One region of the Escherichia sp. E4742 genome, then DNA from elsewhere that is predicted to be linked to it. Evidence: predicted binding sites of a transcription regulator. Region 1 holds the regulator's gene; the other holds the start of a gene.
What was found. The regulator Fur, encoded in region 1, represses iron uptake genes when iron is present. The targets are predictions, from matches to a motif close to ATAATAATGAGAACNACTATCAA.

Region 1 (4,423 bases):
AGCTGTGATGGCACTGACCGCGTTGGCGCCCGATCGCATCGAGAAACTGGTAGCGATAGATATCGCTCCGGTGGATTATCACGTACGCCGTCATGATGAAATTTTCGCAGCTATCAACGCGGTCAGTGGATCCGACGCGCAAACGCGCCAACAGGCCGCTGTAGTGATGCGCCAATATATTAATGAAGAGGGCGTGATTCAATTCCTGCTGAAATCTTTTGTTGACGGTGAGTGGCGTTTTAACGTGCCAGTATTATGGGATCAGTATCCACATATTGTTGGCTGGGAGAAAATTCCGGCATGGAACCACCCTGCTCTGTTTATTCCTGGCGGCAATTCCCCGTATGTTACTGAACAGTATCGTGATGATTTGCTGGCGCAATTCCCACAAGCACGGGCGCATGTCATTGCAGGCGCGGGTCATTGGGTACACGCAGAAAAACCGGATGCTGTGCTGCGGGCTATCCGTCGCTATCTTAATGATTAACGCAACTGATTAAAAACCCAGCGTCCGCGCGGCATTCCGCGCGTGGGCGTTGGCGAGATTCCTCACGCTGTTGTATTATGGCGGGCTATCCATCCGGGCAGGCGCCTGGCTGATTGTTTCCCCCGAAGTCACCAAGATCATGGCCAAAGAACAAACGGACCGTACGACATTAGATCTGTTCGCGCACGAGCGTCGACCGGGACGACCGAAAACCAATCCGCTTTCGCGCGATGAACAGCTGCGTATTAATAAACGCAACCAGCTAAAACGCGACAAAGTACGTGGCCTTAAGCGTGTCGAACTGAAGCTGAACGCGGAAGCTGTCGAGGCGCTGAACGAGCTGGCGGAGTCGCGCAATATGAGCCGTAGCGAACTGATCGAAGAGATATTGATGCAGCAACTGGCGGCGCTGCGTAATCAGGGCATCGTTTAAATATCCACTTTCGTGTAGCACAGTGTGCAGTCCTGCTCGTTTGCTGATTCCGCAAGACTGCCTGTTCTGCTATGATTGCCTTTATCCGTGGGCAATTTGCCACCCCCATTTCAATAAGTTTCAAGAGGTTATTTCACTCATGGCTATCACTGGCATCTTTTTCGGCAGCGACACCGGTAATACCGAAAATATCGCAAAAATGATTCAAAAACAGCTTGGTAAAGACGTTGCCGATGTCCATGACATTGCAAAAAGCAGCAAAGAAGATCTGGAAGCTTATGACATTCTTCTGCTGGGCATCCCAACCTGGTACTATGGCGAAGCACAGTGTGACTGGGACGACTTCTTCCCGACTCTCGAAGAGATTGATTTCAATGGTAAACTAGTTGCGCTGTTTGGCTGTGGCGACCAGGAAGATTACGCAGAATATTTCTGCGACGCCTTAGGCACCATTCGTGACATCATTGAACCGCGCGGCGCGACCATCGTCGGTCACTGGCCAACTGCGGGCTACCATTTCGAAGCATCAAAAGGTCTGGCGGATGATGACCACTTTGTCGGCCTGGCTATCGACGAAGACCGTCAGCCAGAACTGACCGCCGAACGTGTAGAAAAATGGGTAAAACAAATTTCTGAAGAACTGCATCTCGACGAAATTATCAATGCCTGATGTACTGCGGCGTAGACTCATGTCTACGCCGTATTAATAGATAATGCCAATCAAAATAATTGCTACAAATTTGTAACTTTTGCCGTAGTACCTGTACAATGTTCCAGTATTGAAGTGGCCTTGCCGATGTAAATGTAAGCTAAGCCACGTTTTTATTAACAATATTTGCCAGGGACTTGTGGTTTTCATTTAGGCGTGGCAATTCTATAATGATACGCATTATCTCAAGAGCAAATTCTGTCACTTCTCCTAATGAAGTGAACCGCTTAGTAACAGGACAGATTCCGCATGACTGATAACAATACCGCCCTAAAGAAAGCTGGCCTGAAAGTAACGCTTCCACGTTTAAAAATCCTGGAAGTTCTTCAGGAGCCGGACAACCATCACGTCAGTGCGGAAGATTTATACAAACGTCTGATTGATATGGGTGAAGAAATTGGTCTGGCTACGGTATATCGTGTACTGAACCAGTTTGACGACGCCGGTATCGTCACCCGCCACAATTTTGAAGGCGGCAAATCCGTATTTGAACTGACCCAGCAACATCACCACGATCACCTGATCTGCCTCGACTGCGGCAAGGTTATTGAATTTAGTGATGAATCAATCGAAGCGCGTCAGCGTGAAATTGCCGCAAAACATGGCATTCGCCTGACTAACCATAGTCTCTATCTTTACGGTCACTGTGCCGAAGGCGATTGCCGCGAAGATGAGCACGCGCACGAAGGCAAATAAGTCAGCCAGAACGAGAAAAGCCAACCTGCGGGTTGGCTTTATATTGTTGGCATAATGCGCTTTGTTCGTGCCGGATGCGGCGTGAACGCCTTATCCGGCCTACAAATCATCTCAAATTCAATATATTGCATTAAAAGATAGGCCTGATAAGCGCAGCGCATTAGGCAAACTGGCGTTTGCCATAAGTCTCAAGCCAACCTACGGGTTGGCTTTTTTATACAAGGGAAATAAGAAAAGCGAGAGTTACAGCCCTCACTTATTTGTTATTACTGCGAATTTCCTGCCAGACCTTATCACAATCGGCTTTCACAGCCTGGTCATTACCGGTTTGCGTTGCCTGGATGCACTGCTGATAATCCAGCACGCGGACGCTTTCCTGCTCGGCAAATTGCTGATGTTGTTTCTCTTTCTTCAGCACGTTTAACACGCTCTGACAGGCTTCAATTTTTTCCGGCGAACCTTGCGCGGTATTGATACAGGCGCTGTACGCCTCTTTCAGGCGGCTGTCTTCCTGTGGCGCGGTTGATTGCGCACAAGCCACCAGCCCCGATGCCATCATGGCGATGAGAATCAGTTTTTTCATAGCGAATTCCTCAAATGTGCGGCAGGCACAAAACCTGCCGCGTCGGGCATCAGAAGATGGTGAATGGTGCGATTACCATGAATTTCACGTCGCGCTCATCCTGGAAGATGTTACCGTAACCGCCGCCCCAGCTTGGGATGTCGGAGTGGTTGTCGTATTCGGTGAAGTGCAGTTTGAACAACGTGCCTTTGGCGCGACCGTCCTGAATGGTGTAGACCGCATCCAGGCTGTAAGCTGACTCTTCGATAGTCCGGTTCTTGTCGTAGTACGCATCTGGATTGCTCTGCCAGGTCGCAGGTTTAGCATCCCATGCGTAAACGTAGGAAGCGCCGATGGCAAAGCCTGGAAGATTCCAGTTTTTCAGGTCATACATCGCGCCGAAGAAGACCGCTTTTTCGCCGTTGGCGTTAAAGTCAGAACGGTTATCCCACCAGATATCCAGGCGACCGTTCGAGGAAGCGTAGGTTGGGGTCATACGTTGCAGGAAGTATCCCTGCTGACCGTCAGCTTTAACCCAGGTGCCTTCGAGGCGCAAATCCACTACGTCAGCCGCCCGGTAACCAAAGGTCAACGCCTGCAACCAGGCAGTGCCGTCGTAAAGATCGTTGACGCTGCGATCGTCAACTTTATCGCGCGTACCGTAGAATTGGTAGCTGGTGGTTAGCGGGCTACCGGCGATATCAAATTTATAGCTGGCTTTGGCAAAGTACTGATCGATATACCCTTCCGCCTGACCAAACGCCGCTTCCAGCACGAAGTTATTTTTGAAGTCGTATTTCGCACCGATGGAGTGCAGATAATCAACTTTGGTGGTTTTATCGTTCTGATAAAACTCATCCATTTCCAGATGCCACGGCGCTTTGTATTCGTTGGTCCACATGTAGGAGAAACTCAACGCACCAGCATCGCCGTAATCAAAATTCGCCCCGGCTTCCGCACCCTGATAAGTACCCGGCATAAAGCTCCAGTGCGGCGCTAACAGCGTTTGACCAGTTGGCTGAATGTAACCTGCCCTCGCCCACACCGGACCGTATTTAAATTTGGCCGCTGCTTTATACAGGCTTATACCGCTTTTGTCGCCGGACCAGTCTTCGTCATAGGCTTTATTACTTTTTGAAAACGCGATTTCGTTCGGGTGGGAGCTGTCGCCGTTTTCCGCCATTTCAATCGCCGTAAACGCGGCAATATCAAGGCCGAACATATCAGCAGCATAACCGGACTGAAAATCGAGGTTGGCATTCCAGGTGGAGTGAGAAAGGTTGGTTTTGTATTTGTCGCCGTCGGTAACATCTTTACGGTCACGTTCACGCTGCCAGTAATAGATACCACCGGTTAAGGTTGAATCGTCGATGAATCCTTCGGCGCGAGCCTCCGGCATTGCCATAAAGCCCGACATTGCTGTAACACCGGCGATAGCCAGCGCCAGCGTACTACGTTTGCCACTAAACGTACGCATGGGTTAATCCTCTTTGACGTATAAATTGCTGCACCACAGGTGAACAGCGAAAAAAATAA
Region 2 (4,423 bases), 770 kb from region 1:
GCCGGTGACTTACAGGATGACCTGCCCGCGCGTTTAGATACCGCGGCCAGCCGTGCTCATACCCAGCAATTCCACCACTGGCAGGTGTTAAGCCGCCAGATGGGGGATAACGCCCGTTTTAGTCTGGTCGCCACGGCGGATGACGTCGCAGATTGCGATACGCTGATTTACTACTGGCCGAAGAATAAACCAGAAGCCCAGTTCCAGTTGATGAATTTACTTTCTCTGCTGCCGCTGGGGACGGATATTTTTGTCGTTGGTGAAAACCGCAGCGGCGTACGCAGCGCCGAGCAGATGCTGGCCGATTATGCGCCGTTGAATAAGGTAGACAGCGCCCGTCGCTGCGGCCTCTATTTTGGTCGTCTGGAAAAGCAGCCGGTGTTTGATGCGGATAAATTCTGGGGCGAATATAACGTGGATGGCCTGACGGTCAAAACGCTGCCGGGCGTGTTTAGCCGCGACGGTCTGGATGTCGGCAGCCAGTTGCTGCTCTCGACGTTAACCCCGCACACGAAAGGTAAAGTGCTGGATGTCGGCTGCGGTGCAGGTGTGCTTTCAGTTGCGTTTGCGCGCCACTCGCCGAAGATTCGTCTCACTCTGTGCGATGTCTCTGCCCCGGCGGTAGAAGCCAGCCGTGCAACACTTGCGGCCAATGGTGTTGAAGGTGAAGTCTTTGCCAGCAACGTCTTTTCCGAGGTGAAAGGTCGTTTTGATATGATCATCTCCAACCCGCCGTTCCACGATGGGATGCAAACCAGCCTGGATGCGGCGCAAACGCTGATTCGCGGCGCGGTGCGTCATCTTAACAGCGGCGGCGAGCTGCGAATTGTAGCGAACGCCTTCCTGCCTTATCCGGATGTGCTGGATGAGACATTTGGCTTCCATGAAGTTATCGCGCAAACCGGACGCTTCAAGGTGTATCGCGCCATTATGACCCGCCAGGCGAAGAAAGGTTAAGTATCTGGCACCTGTCGCCGCATGCCGTGTTGGATGCGGCGTGAACGCCTTATCCAACCTACAAAACCTGTACGTTACCCGTAGGCCAGATAAGACGCGTCAGCGTCGCATCTGGCATCTGCACCCGCATACCGTGTTGGATGCGGCGTGAACGCCTTATCCGACCTACAAAACCTGTACGTTACCCGTAGGCCAGATAAGACGCGTCAGCGTCGCATCTGGCATCTGTACCCGCATGCCGTGCTGGATGCGGCGTGAACGCCTTATCTGACCTACAAGACCTGTATTACCCGTAGGCCAGATAAGACGCGTCAGCGTCGCATCTGGCATCTGTACCCGCATGCCGTGTTGGATGCGGCGTAAACGCCTTATTCGACCTACAAAACCTGCACGTTAGCCCTTCGTAGGCCAGATAAGACGCGTCAGCGTCGCATCTGGCATCTGTACCCGCATGCCGTGCTGGATGCGGCGTGAACGCCTTATCCGACCGACAAACGAATTATCCACAATCCACTGATGGCCATTTTTCCAGCAATTACACATCAGGCGATAATTAACTATTGACGAAAAGCTGAAAACCACTAGAATGCGCCTCCGTGGTAGCAATTCTTTTTAAGAATTGATGGTATGCGAAGGTGGCGGAATTGGTAGACGCGCTAGCTTCAGGTGTTAGTGTCCTTTCGGACGTGGGGGTTCAAGTCCCCCCCCTCGCACCAAAAACCACGTTGATATTGCTCGCACTGGGCGAAGGTGGCGGAATTGGTAGACGCGCTAGCTTCAGGTGTTAGTGTCCTTACGGACGTGGGGGTTCAAGTCCCCCCCCTCGCACCAAACGAGGCGATATCAAAAAAAGTAAGATGACTGTGCGAAGGTGGCGGAATTGGTAGACGCGCTAGCTTCAGGTGTTAGTGTCCTTACGGACGTGGGGGTTCAAGTCCCCCCCCTCGCACCAATTATCTTTACTTCCTTCCCTGTTTTATCATCCCTGATTCCCGTTCATTATCATCAACATGACGCCAGAAATAAGCGCCAGGCACGATGGTAGTAAAACGTAATGCCGTAACTGTTTGTGATATAGCATCAGCGGCGTCAACACTAATCCCATCAGAATAACAATCCGCCACTGATCCGGCGATAAATCCGCATACGTCATCCCTGCAATCAGCAATCCTGGCAGCAACACTCCCCAGCCACTGCCCAGCATACGTTGCAACATGGTTTGATCTCTTTCATTGATAATGATAACCAATATCATATGATAATTTTTATCATTTGCAAGCCAGAGAAATCCCTTGCTATCGGGTAAACCTATCGCTAGGATTAGCAATCATTATCATTTAGATTACTATCACGATTATGGCCTATCGTTCCGCACCGCTCTATGAAGATGTTATCTGGCGAACGCATCTCAAGCCGCAAGATCCCACGCTTGCACAAGCGGTACGTGCGACGATCGCCGAAAATCGTGAACATTTGCTGGAGTTTATCCGTCTGGATGAACCCGCCCCGCTTAGTGCCATGACGCTGGCGCAATGGTCCTCTCCCAATACGCTAAGTTCTCTACTGGCGGTCTATTCCGATCATATCTACCGCAATCAACCAATGATGATCCGCGAGAACAAACCGCTGATCTCACTGTGGGCGCAATGGTATATCGGCCTGATGGTGCCGCCATTAATGCTGGCGCTGTTAACCCAGGAAAAAGCGTTAGATCTCTGTCCGGAACATTTCCACGTTGAGTTTCACGAAACCGGACGCGCCGCCTGTTTCTGGGTCGATGTGTGTGAAGATAAAAACGCAACAACGCATTCTCCACAACAGCGAATGGAAACGTTAATCAGCCAGGCGCTTGTCCCGGTAGTGCAGGCATTAGAAGCGACAGGTGAAATTAACGGCAAACTTATCTGGAGTAATACCGGTTATTTGATTAACTGGTATCTGACCGAGATGAAGCAGTTGCCTGGCGAGGCGTTAGTTGAATCGCTCCGCCATGCTCTGTTTTTTGAGAAAACGCTCTCCAGCGGCGAAGATAATCCATTGTGGCGCACAGTCGTGCTGCGCGACGGCCTGCTGGTGCGCCGCACCTGTTGCCAGCGTTATCGCTTACCGGATGTGCAACAGTGTGGGGATTGCACGCTGAAATAAGCACACTGCCGGGAGGATAAACCCGGCATTAAGTAGATTAATATGGATGCAACACATTACTTGTTTCTGAAATCCGCATACATAACAGAATATCTGCCGCCTCAAGCAATCCGGCATCAGAACTGACACCCAGTTTCGACATCACATTAAATTTATGCGCGCGGATCGTTTTAATATTGCGTTTAAGCTGTTCAGCAATTTGCGTCATTGAGTAGCCACGCGACATAAACCGTAATATTTCCCTCTCCGTCGGGCTCAGCGTCCGGCTTTGATTAATATACCACTGGTTGTTCAGTCGATCGGTCGCCTGACGTACGCCATTTAATGACAGAAACAGCTCCTGGTGAAAAACATCCAGCGTTGATGCTTTACTTAACACACCATCCAAAGGAGAAGGCGATAATGAGCCAATCAACCGCGCTTCAATATCATCATCCGCAATAACCAAACGCCGGGTACGTGGAAATTTGATTGCCAGCTCAGTCAGACAAGATAATCCCTCCCTGCGCTCAGTTCTCATGGCAGAAAAAGAAAAAATGACCGCCGCAAATGAAACCCGCGACATAGCATCCTGAAAAGCCTCCTGGCTGGTATACGTATAGAGTTTATAAGGATTACCCGCAAACTTTCTGAATAAACTCTCAATCCCGATACTGCTCATGACGCACTTTTCTATGAGTGCGACATTTCTCTTCTTAATTCGGTTGTGTTCCATTCCGCGGCATCTCCATAAACAGAAGGCAAGTTAAGTTCCCTTGCCCCCTGTGCGCTATTAATCCATGCATACATCTCAGCGTTACTGTGAATTGCCAGCCGCCGCATCGCACTGTTTTTTTGTGCGCTGATGGTTTTATTGCTTTTCTTAAGCAATGAAGCTATTTGGTTGATGCCCCATCCTTTACCTAACAGCCGCAGTACCTTGCGTTCAGAAAGGGTAAGAATCACGGTGCGATAACCAAATTCCTGGATTTCCGGCATTGCAGGCGAAGTCAGCATGGCGCTGATGCGATCTGCATGGACATTGCCAGAACGAACGGTCTTGACCAGATTCTCAATGGGCTCGATATCGGACAGTAACGTCGCAGTTGGACACATAAGCAGTTCCACCGCCTGAGAGTACCAGGCTCGCGAAACCATGAAAACCCAATGAATTTCCCGGTATTGTGAGATCAATGAATAGTAATGTTCACAAACAGAACGCGGATCTTCTGTTTGTCCGGCTAAATCGGCAATAACTAACCCAGCACGACGTAATTGTAATATAGTCAGCTCCTCCGCAGAGGTGCTACTCGTTATATCGTATTCAGGGAGATGGGTCCTC

Region 2: fhuF (siderophore-iron reductase FhuF) is a predicted target of Fur. The motif match lies at 2,190-2,212, and genes of this name have one in related genera.

What each region holds. Positions count from the first base shown of each region.
Region 1 covers NZ_CP040443.1:3,703,595-3,708,017, reverse strand. The annotation lists gene ybfF (esterase) at 1-487, shown strand, start outside; gene ybfE (LexA regulated protein) at 627-920, shown strand; gene fldA (flavodoxin FldA) at 1,060-1,590, shown strand; gene uof (fur leader peptide) at 1,800-1,886, shown strand; gene fur (ferric iron uptake transcriptional regulator) at 1,879-2,325, shown strand; gene chiQ (ChiQ/YbfN family lipoprotein) at 2,582-2,908, opposite strand; gene chiP (chitoporin ChiP) at 2,958-4,364, opposite strand.
Region 2 covers NZ_CP040443.1:2,935,460-2,939,882, reverse strand. The annotation lists gene rsmC (16S rRNA (guanine(1207)-N(2))-methyltransferase RsmC) at 1-957, shown strand, start outside; tRNA gene FEM44_RS14350 (tRNA-Leu) at 1,587-1,673, shown strand; tRNA gene FEM44_RS14345 (tRNA-Leu) at 1,702-1,788, shown strand; tRNA gene FEM44_RS14340 (tRNA-Leu) at 1,823-1,909, shown strand; gene FEM44_RS14335 (DUF1435 domain-containing protein) at 1,937-2,173, opposite strand; gene fhuF (siderophore-iron reductase FhuF) at 2,314-3,102, shown strand; gene bglJ (DNA-binding transcriptional activator BglJ) at 3,140-3,817, opposite strand; gene FEM44_RS14320 (helix-turn-helix domain-containing protein) at 3,775-4,423, opposite strand, start outside.